DNA from 2 places in the Streptomyces sp. NPDC048462 genome. Region 1 is predicted to be linked to the other one. Evidence: predicted binding sites of a transcription regulator. Region 1 holds the regulator's gene; the other holds the start of a gene.
The links. The regulator HspR, encoded in region 1, represses chaperone genes until heat shock. The targets are predictions, from matches to a motif close to TTGAGNNNNNNNNNCTCAA.
Positions count from the first base shown of each region.

Region 2: lon (endopeptidase La) is a predicted target of HspR. The motif match lies at 1,420-1,438, and genes of this name have one in related genera.

Region 1 is NZ_JBICXG010000012.1:149,108-152,511, forward strand. It holds gene grpE (nucleotide exchange factor GrpE) at 1-405, shown strand, start outside; gene dnaJ (molecular chaperone DnaJ) at 538-1,734, shown strand; gene ACGFU6_RS21430 (heat shock protein transcriptional repressor HspR) at 1,736-2,182, shown strand; gene ACGFU6_RS21435 (LuxR C-terminal-related transcriptional regulator) at 2,256-3,263, opposite strand.
Region 2 is NZ_JBICXG010000032.1:39,007-42,410, forward strand. It holds gene ACGFU6_RS34110 (nucleotidyltransferase) at 1-588, opposite strand, end outside; gene ACGFU6_RS34115 (isochorismatase family protein) at 639-1,253, opposite strand; gene lon (endopeptidase La) at 1,461-3,404, shown strand, end outside.

The DNA.
Region 1 (3,404 bases):
ACGGTCAAGGAGATCGCGATCGCGGGTCTCCTGTCCGAGCTGCTGCCCGTGCTCGACGACGTCGGCCGGGCCCGGGAGCACGGCGAGCTGCTGGGCGGGTTCAAGTCGGTGGCCGAATCGCTGGAGACGGTCGTCGCCAAGCTCGGCCTCCAGCAGTTCGGCAAGGAGGGCGAGCCCTTCGACCCGACGATCCACGAGGCCCTGATGCACTCGTACGCGCCGGACGTCACGGAGACGACCTGCGTGGCGATCCTGCAGCCCGGGTACCGGATCGGCGAGCGCACCATCCGTCCCGCACGGGTGGCGGTGGCCGAACCCCAGCCGGGGGCGACGCCCGCGGCCGCGAAGGACACGAAAGAAGAGCAGGCAGCCGACGAGGAGAGCGGTGGCGGCGAGGAGGTCTGACATTCTGTCCGACCACTCGGCGGCACACCGCCCGGCCGACGGGGCCGACCGCCCGGAGCGTGCCGGACTCGATGAGTCCGGCATCATCCGGGCGGGAGGCCCCTGGCCGGTCGTCCGGAAGGAGGGACGTCGATGAGTACGAAGGACTTCGTCGAGAAGGACTACTACAAGGTTCTCGGCGTCCCGAAGGACGCCACGGACGCCGAGATCAAGAAGGCGTACCGGAAGCTCGCCCGCGAGTTCCACCCGGACGCCAACAAGGGTGACAACAAGGCGGAGGAGCGCTTCAAGGAGATCTCCGAGGCCAACGACATCCTCGGTGACACCAAGAAGCGCAAGGAGTACGACGAGGCCCGCGCCCTCTTCGGCAACGGCGGCTTCCGCCCCGGACCCGGCAGCGGCGGCGGCAACTTCAACTTCGACCTGGGCGACCTCTTCGGAGGCGCCCCGGGCGGTGGCCAGGGCGGCGGAGCCGGCGGCTTCGGCGGCGGTGGCGGCGGTCTGGGCGATGTCTTCGGCGGCCTCTTCAACCGGGGGGGCGGCGGGGCCGGCACCCGGGTGCAGCCGCGCCGCGGCCAGGACATCGAGTCCGAGGTGACGCTCAGCTTCACCGAGGCGGTCGACGGGGCCACGGTCCCGCTGCGGATGTCCAGCCAGGCGCCCTGCAAGGCGTGCTCCGGCACCGGCGACAAGAACGGCACCCCCAGGGTCTGCCCGACCTGCGTCGGCACCGGCCAGGTCTCCCGCGGCACCGGCGGCGGGTTCTCGCTCACCGATCCCTGCGTGGACTGCAAGGGCCGGGGCCTCATCGCCCAGGACCCCTGCGACGTCTGCAAGGGCAGCGGCCGGGCGAAGTCCTCCCGCACCATGCAGGTGCGGATCCCCGCCGGCGTCTCCGACGGCCAGCGGATCCGGCTGCGCGGCAAGGGCAGTCCGGGCGAGCGCGGCGGACCGGCCGGCGACCTCTACGTCATCGTCCACGTCGACACCCACCCGGTCTTCGGCCGCAAGGGCGACAACCTCACGGTCACCGTGCCCGTCACCTTCACGGAGGCGGCGCTCGGCGGCGAGGTGAAGGTGCCCACGCTCGGCGGACCGCCGGTGACCCTGAAGCTGCCGGCCGGCACGCCCAACGGGCGCACCATGCGCGCCCGGGGCAAGGGCGCGGTGCGCAAGGACGGCAGCCGCGGCGACCTGCTGGTCACCGTGGAGGTGGTGGTCCCCACGGACCTGGGCACGGACGCCCGGGACGCCCTGGAGGCCTATCGCAAGGCCACCGCGGACCAGGACCCGCGGGCGGAGCTGTTCCAGGCAGCGAAGGGAGCTTGAGATGGACGGCCGCCGACGTAATCCGTACGAACTGACCGAAGAATCCCCGGTGTACGTGATCTCGATCGCGGCCCAGCTCTCGGGACTGCATCCCCAGACGCTGCGCCAGTACGACCGCCTCGGCCTGGTCTCGCCCGACCGCACGGCCGGGCGCGGCAGGCGCTACTCCGCCCGCGACATCGAGCTGCTGCGCACCGTGCAGCAGCTGTCGCAGGACGAGGGCATCAACCTGGCCGGCATCAAGCGCATCATCGAGCTGGAGAACCAGGTCGCCGCGCTCCAGCAGCGCGTCGCCGAGCTCTCGGCGGCCGTGGACGGGGCGGCGGCGACGCTCCAGCAGCGCGAGGCCCAGGTGCACGCCTCCTACCGGCGCGACCTGGTCCCGTACCAGGACGTGCAGCACACCAGCGCACTGGTGGTCTGGCGGCCCAAGCGGCCCAAGGACTGAACGGCCCAAGGACCCAGCGGGTTAAGGACCCAACGGGTTCGGCCCGTCCTTGGCGGAGCCCGTCACCCCGGCGTCACCGGGGGACGGGCTTCTCCGTCGTCCCGGGCGGTGCGGACCCGTCGATCCCGGAGCGGACGAGCAGCGCGCCGAGCTGGGTGCGGCTGGTGGCGTTGAGGGTGTGCATGAGCTTGGAGACGTGGGCGCGGCAGGTGCGGACGCTGATGCCGAGCTTTCCGGCCACGACCTGGTCGGTGTGGCCCTCGACCAGCAGGCGGGCGACGCTGAGCTGGACGGCGGTGACCGAGGCACTGGGCGGTGCCGCGGGCAGCGGATCGGTGAGCGGGGTGGCCTGCGCCCACAGGACTTCGTACATCTGGATCAGATAGCGGATCAGCGCGGGGTGGCGGATCTCCAGCGCGACGTCGCGGGCGGCGTTGGCGGGGATGAAGGCCACGGTGTGGTCGAAGACGAGCAGCCGCTCGACCGTCTGCTCCAGCGTGCGGACCTGGATGAGGCCCGGTGGCATCTGGTTCAGATAGGCCTTGAAGGTCTGGTTGTAGCGGATGGGGTGCTGGTAGATGTGCCGGAGCGGGGTGCCCCGCTCCAGGGTGAGCCGGGCCCGCGACAGGGCCCTCTGGAGCTGGTCGGGCGGCCGGGTGCTGCCGGGCTGAAGGGTCCTGATCTCCTCCGTGGCGCTCTCCGTCGCGTTCTGGACGGCGGCGTCGATCAGGGGTATGCCTTCGAGGACGGTGATGGCGAGGTTGGGGTCCGTACTGGCCACGGTCGCCAGCGGCGCCAGCGAGTCGGCCAGCGCGGCCGAGAGGCTGATGCGCTCGTGGATCTCCCGGACGACGGGCTGCAGCAGATGGGCCAGGGCGGCGGACGGGGGCACCGGACGTACCCAGGCCTCGTCCTGCGGGTCGGGGTGGACCAGCGCCAACTCGGTGAGGCAGGGCGCCGGTTCGATGGCGGTCCGGGGTATCCGTCCCGCGCTCAGCGCCTCGGTGTAGATCCTGACCGCCGTGTCGCACAGCGCCCGGTTCTCGTGCGCGTGCGCCGGTGTGTCCTCATCCCTGCCCATTCGGGCCCCCCACTTTTTGCAGTGCAGCAAGATGACGGTGGTGGCAGCCTAGTTCGCGGGCCACTGTGGGTGTTGTCGGGGGAGCCGGGAACTCTCCCGGCACCTCGGAGGCGTGGCCAGGTGTCCCCACGGACACGTGGC
Region 2 (3,404 bases), on a different contig from region 1:
CAGCGTGAAGCCCGTCCGCACGATCCGGCGGGCGACGCCTCGGTTCATGGCGCGGCGTTCGGTGTCCGTCATGGCCCCGGCCGCCCGTTCGTGCCAGCGCGGCAGCAGCAGGCACAGGTCGCCGTTGGTCTCCCGGGCGAGCAGCGAGGTCGGGCGGTAGCGCGGCAGCAGTTCGGCGAGGTCGGCGCCGAGCAGCGGGGTGCACAGGCAGGAGATGAAGAAGCCCATGTCGTGGCGTTCGAGCTCGCTGAGCAGGGTGTCCCTGCCGGACAGCAGGATGCCGACGCCGTCGATCTCGTCGAACGACGCGTCGAGCCCGGCTTCGAGGGCGTCGGCGTCGGCCCGGTCCGCCCTGGTGGGTCCGGCGCGCAGGGAGAGCTGGATGTCCAGATCGGAGACGCCGGGGACGGCGGTGCCGCGCGGGATGCTGCCGTAGATGTACGCGCTGTCCAGCCGGTCGGGGCCGAACACCTCGGAGATCCGGGCACGGGCCGCCGCCACGACCGGTGCGAACCGCTCCGGCACGCGGTTCAGCGATCCCTCCCGGGCGATCGTGCCGTCCGGTTCCAGCCCTCTGTCCTCGTTCATACGGGCACTCTGCCCTGCCGGTGGGCCCGCGCCGAACCCATTTACCGTCGTCAGGGGCTTGCCGGGCGCTCTCCGGCGGGCTCCCGCGGTGTCCCCGGCGGCGCGGTGAACGTGACGTCCGCGGTCCGGGCGGTGACCTCCGCGTCGGCGCTGATCGCCCACGCCGCGACCCGGGACACCACGGCGGCCGGGACCGCGGCGCTGATGCCGGGGGCGGCCGGGATGTCCTGCGTCGCGTGGGCGTCGTACGGCAGGACGACCCGGTAGCCCAGGGCCAGGGCGGTGCGGGCGGTGGCCTGGACGCACATCTCCGACATCACCCCGCACACGACGAGCGACTCGGCCCCCGCGCCGGCCAGCAGCTCTCCCAGGCCGGTGTCCGCGAAGCCGTCGTCCCTCGTCTTGCGGATCACCGCCTCCGCAGGGCCGTCCCCGACGGGAAGGTGCAGCTCCCAGCCCGGGGTGTGCGGCTCGTCGCCCGAGCCGGGGGCGCCGTCGTTCTGTAGGTGGACGACCAGCGCACCGGCGTCGCGGGCGCCGGCGATCAGGTCCGCGACCCGCTCCAGGAGTCCGGCCGCGCCGGGCACCGCCCGCTCGCCCGTCACCCCCGCCTTCTGGACGTCCACGACCAGCAGGGCCTGCGAGGGGGGAGCGAATTCGTTCATGGCGTCATCCTGTCCGGCGTGGCCCGCGCCTTCCATGGGATTTCACGGGATTTCGCGAGCGCCTCCCGGTGTTGCACGAAGAGCACACGGAGGCAGTCGTCCCCTGGTCACCCGCTGATCGCTCACAGCGAACACCTCCCGGGGAACATTGAAAGGCTCAGGAGCATTGAGTCTGCATAGCTCAACTTGACTGCCGAAGGGGAGATCATGGCTACTGAGTCCAATGCGGTCACACCGCTCACCCTGCCTGTGCTGCCGCTCGACGACGAGGTCGTGCTGCCCGGAATGGTGGTACCTCTGGACCTGTCCGACACCGACGTACGCGCCGCCGTGGAGTCCGCGCAGTCCGTCGCCCGCGAGGACGGCGGCAAGCCCGAGGTGCTGCTCGTCCCGCGCATCGACGGCACCTACACCGGCATCGGTGTCATCGGCACCGTCGAACAGGTCGGACGGCTCTCCGACGGGGACCTCGGCGCGCTGATCCGAGGGCGCGGCCGGGTACGGATCGGCGCCGGGACCAACGGACCGGGCTCCGCGCTCTGGGTGGAGGGCACCCGGGTCGACGCTTCGGCCCCCGACCCCCTTCCCGGGGCCGCCGCCGAGCTGGCCAAGGAGTACAAGGCGCTCGCCACCAGCTGGCTGAAGCAGCGCGGTGCCTGGCAGGTCGTGGACCGGGTCCAGCAGATCGAGGACATCTCCACGCTCGCCGACAACTCCGGATACTCCCCCTTCCTGACCACCGCCCAGAAGGTGCGGCTGCTGGAGACCGCCGACCCGGTCGCCAGGCTGAAGCTCGCCATCCAGTGGCTCGGTGAACACCTCGCGGAACAGGACGTCGCGGAGTCCATCGCCAAGGACGTCCAGGAGGGCGTCGACAAGCAGCAGCGCGAGTTCCTGCTGCGGCGCCAGCTCGACGCCGTGCGCAAGGAACTCTCCGAACTGAACGGCGACTCCGGCTCCGGCGACGAGTCCGACGACTACCGGGCCCGCGTCGAGGCCGCCGACCTTCCCGAGCACGTCCGCGAGGCCGCGCTCAAGGAGGTCGACAAGCTGGAGCGCTCCTCCGACCAGAGCCCCGAGGGCTCCTGGATCAGGACCTGGCTCGACACCGTCCTCGAACTCCCGTGGACCGAGCGGACCGAGGACGCCTACGACATCCGCGGCGCCCAGGAGATCCTCGACGCCGAACACGCGGGTCTCCAGGACGTGAAGGAGCGCATCACCGAGTACCTCGCGGTGCGCAAGCGGCGCGCGGACCGAGGTCTGGGCGTCGTCGGCGGGCGGCGCGGCGGTGCCGTACTGGCTCTGGTGGGCCCGCCCGGCGTGGGCAAGACCTCGCTGGGGGAGTCCGTGGCACACGCCATGGGCCGCAAGTTCGTCCGCGTCGCGCTCGGCGGTGTCCGGGACGAGGCGGAGATCCGGGGCCACCGGCGCACCTACGTCGGCGCGCTCCCCGGGCGCATCGTCCGCGCCATCAAGGAGGCCGGTTCGATGAACCCGGTCGTCCTGCTCGACGAGATCGACAAGGTCGGCTCCGACTACCGGGGCGACCCGGCCGCCGCCCTGCTCGAAGTACTCGACCCGGCCCAGAACCACACCTTCCGCGACCACTACCTGGAGGTCGAACTCGACCTCAGCGACGTCGTCTTCCTGGCCACCGCGAACGTCCTGGAAGCCATCCCGGAGGCCCTGCTCGACCGGATGGAGCTGGTCAGGCTCGACGGCTACACCGAGGACGAGAAGGTCGTCATCGCCCGCGACCACCTGCTCCCGCGCCAGCTGGAACGGGCCGGTCTGGAGAAGGACGAGGTCACCCTCGACGAGTCGGCGCTGCGCAAGCTGGCCGGCGAGTACACCCGTGAGGCAGGGGTACGGAACCTGGAGCGGTCCGTGGCCCGGCTGCTGCGCAAGGTCGCGGCCCAGCACGAACTGGGCGACCGGGAGCTGCCGTTCACGGTGGCCGACGAGCACCTGCGCGCGCTCATCGGGCGGCCGCACCACGTCCCGGAGTCCGCGCAGGACCCGGCCGAGCGCCGCACCGCGGTGCCCGGTGTGGCCACCGGACTCGCGGTGACCGGGGCCGGCGGCGACGTCCTCTTCGTGGAGGCGTCCCTCGCCGACCCGGAGACCGGCGCCTCCGGACTGACCCTC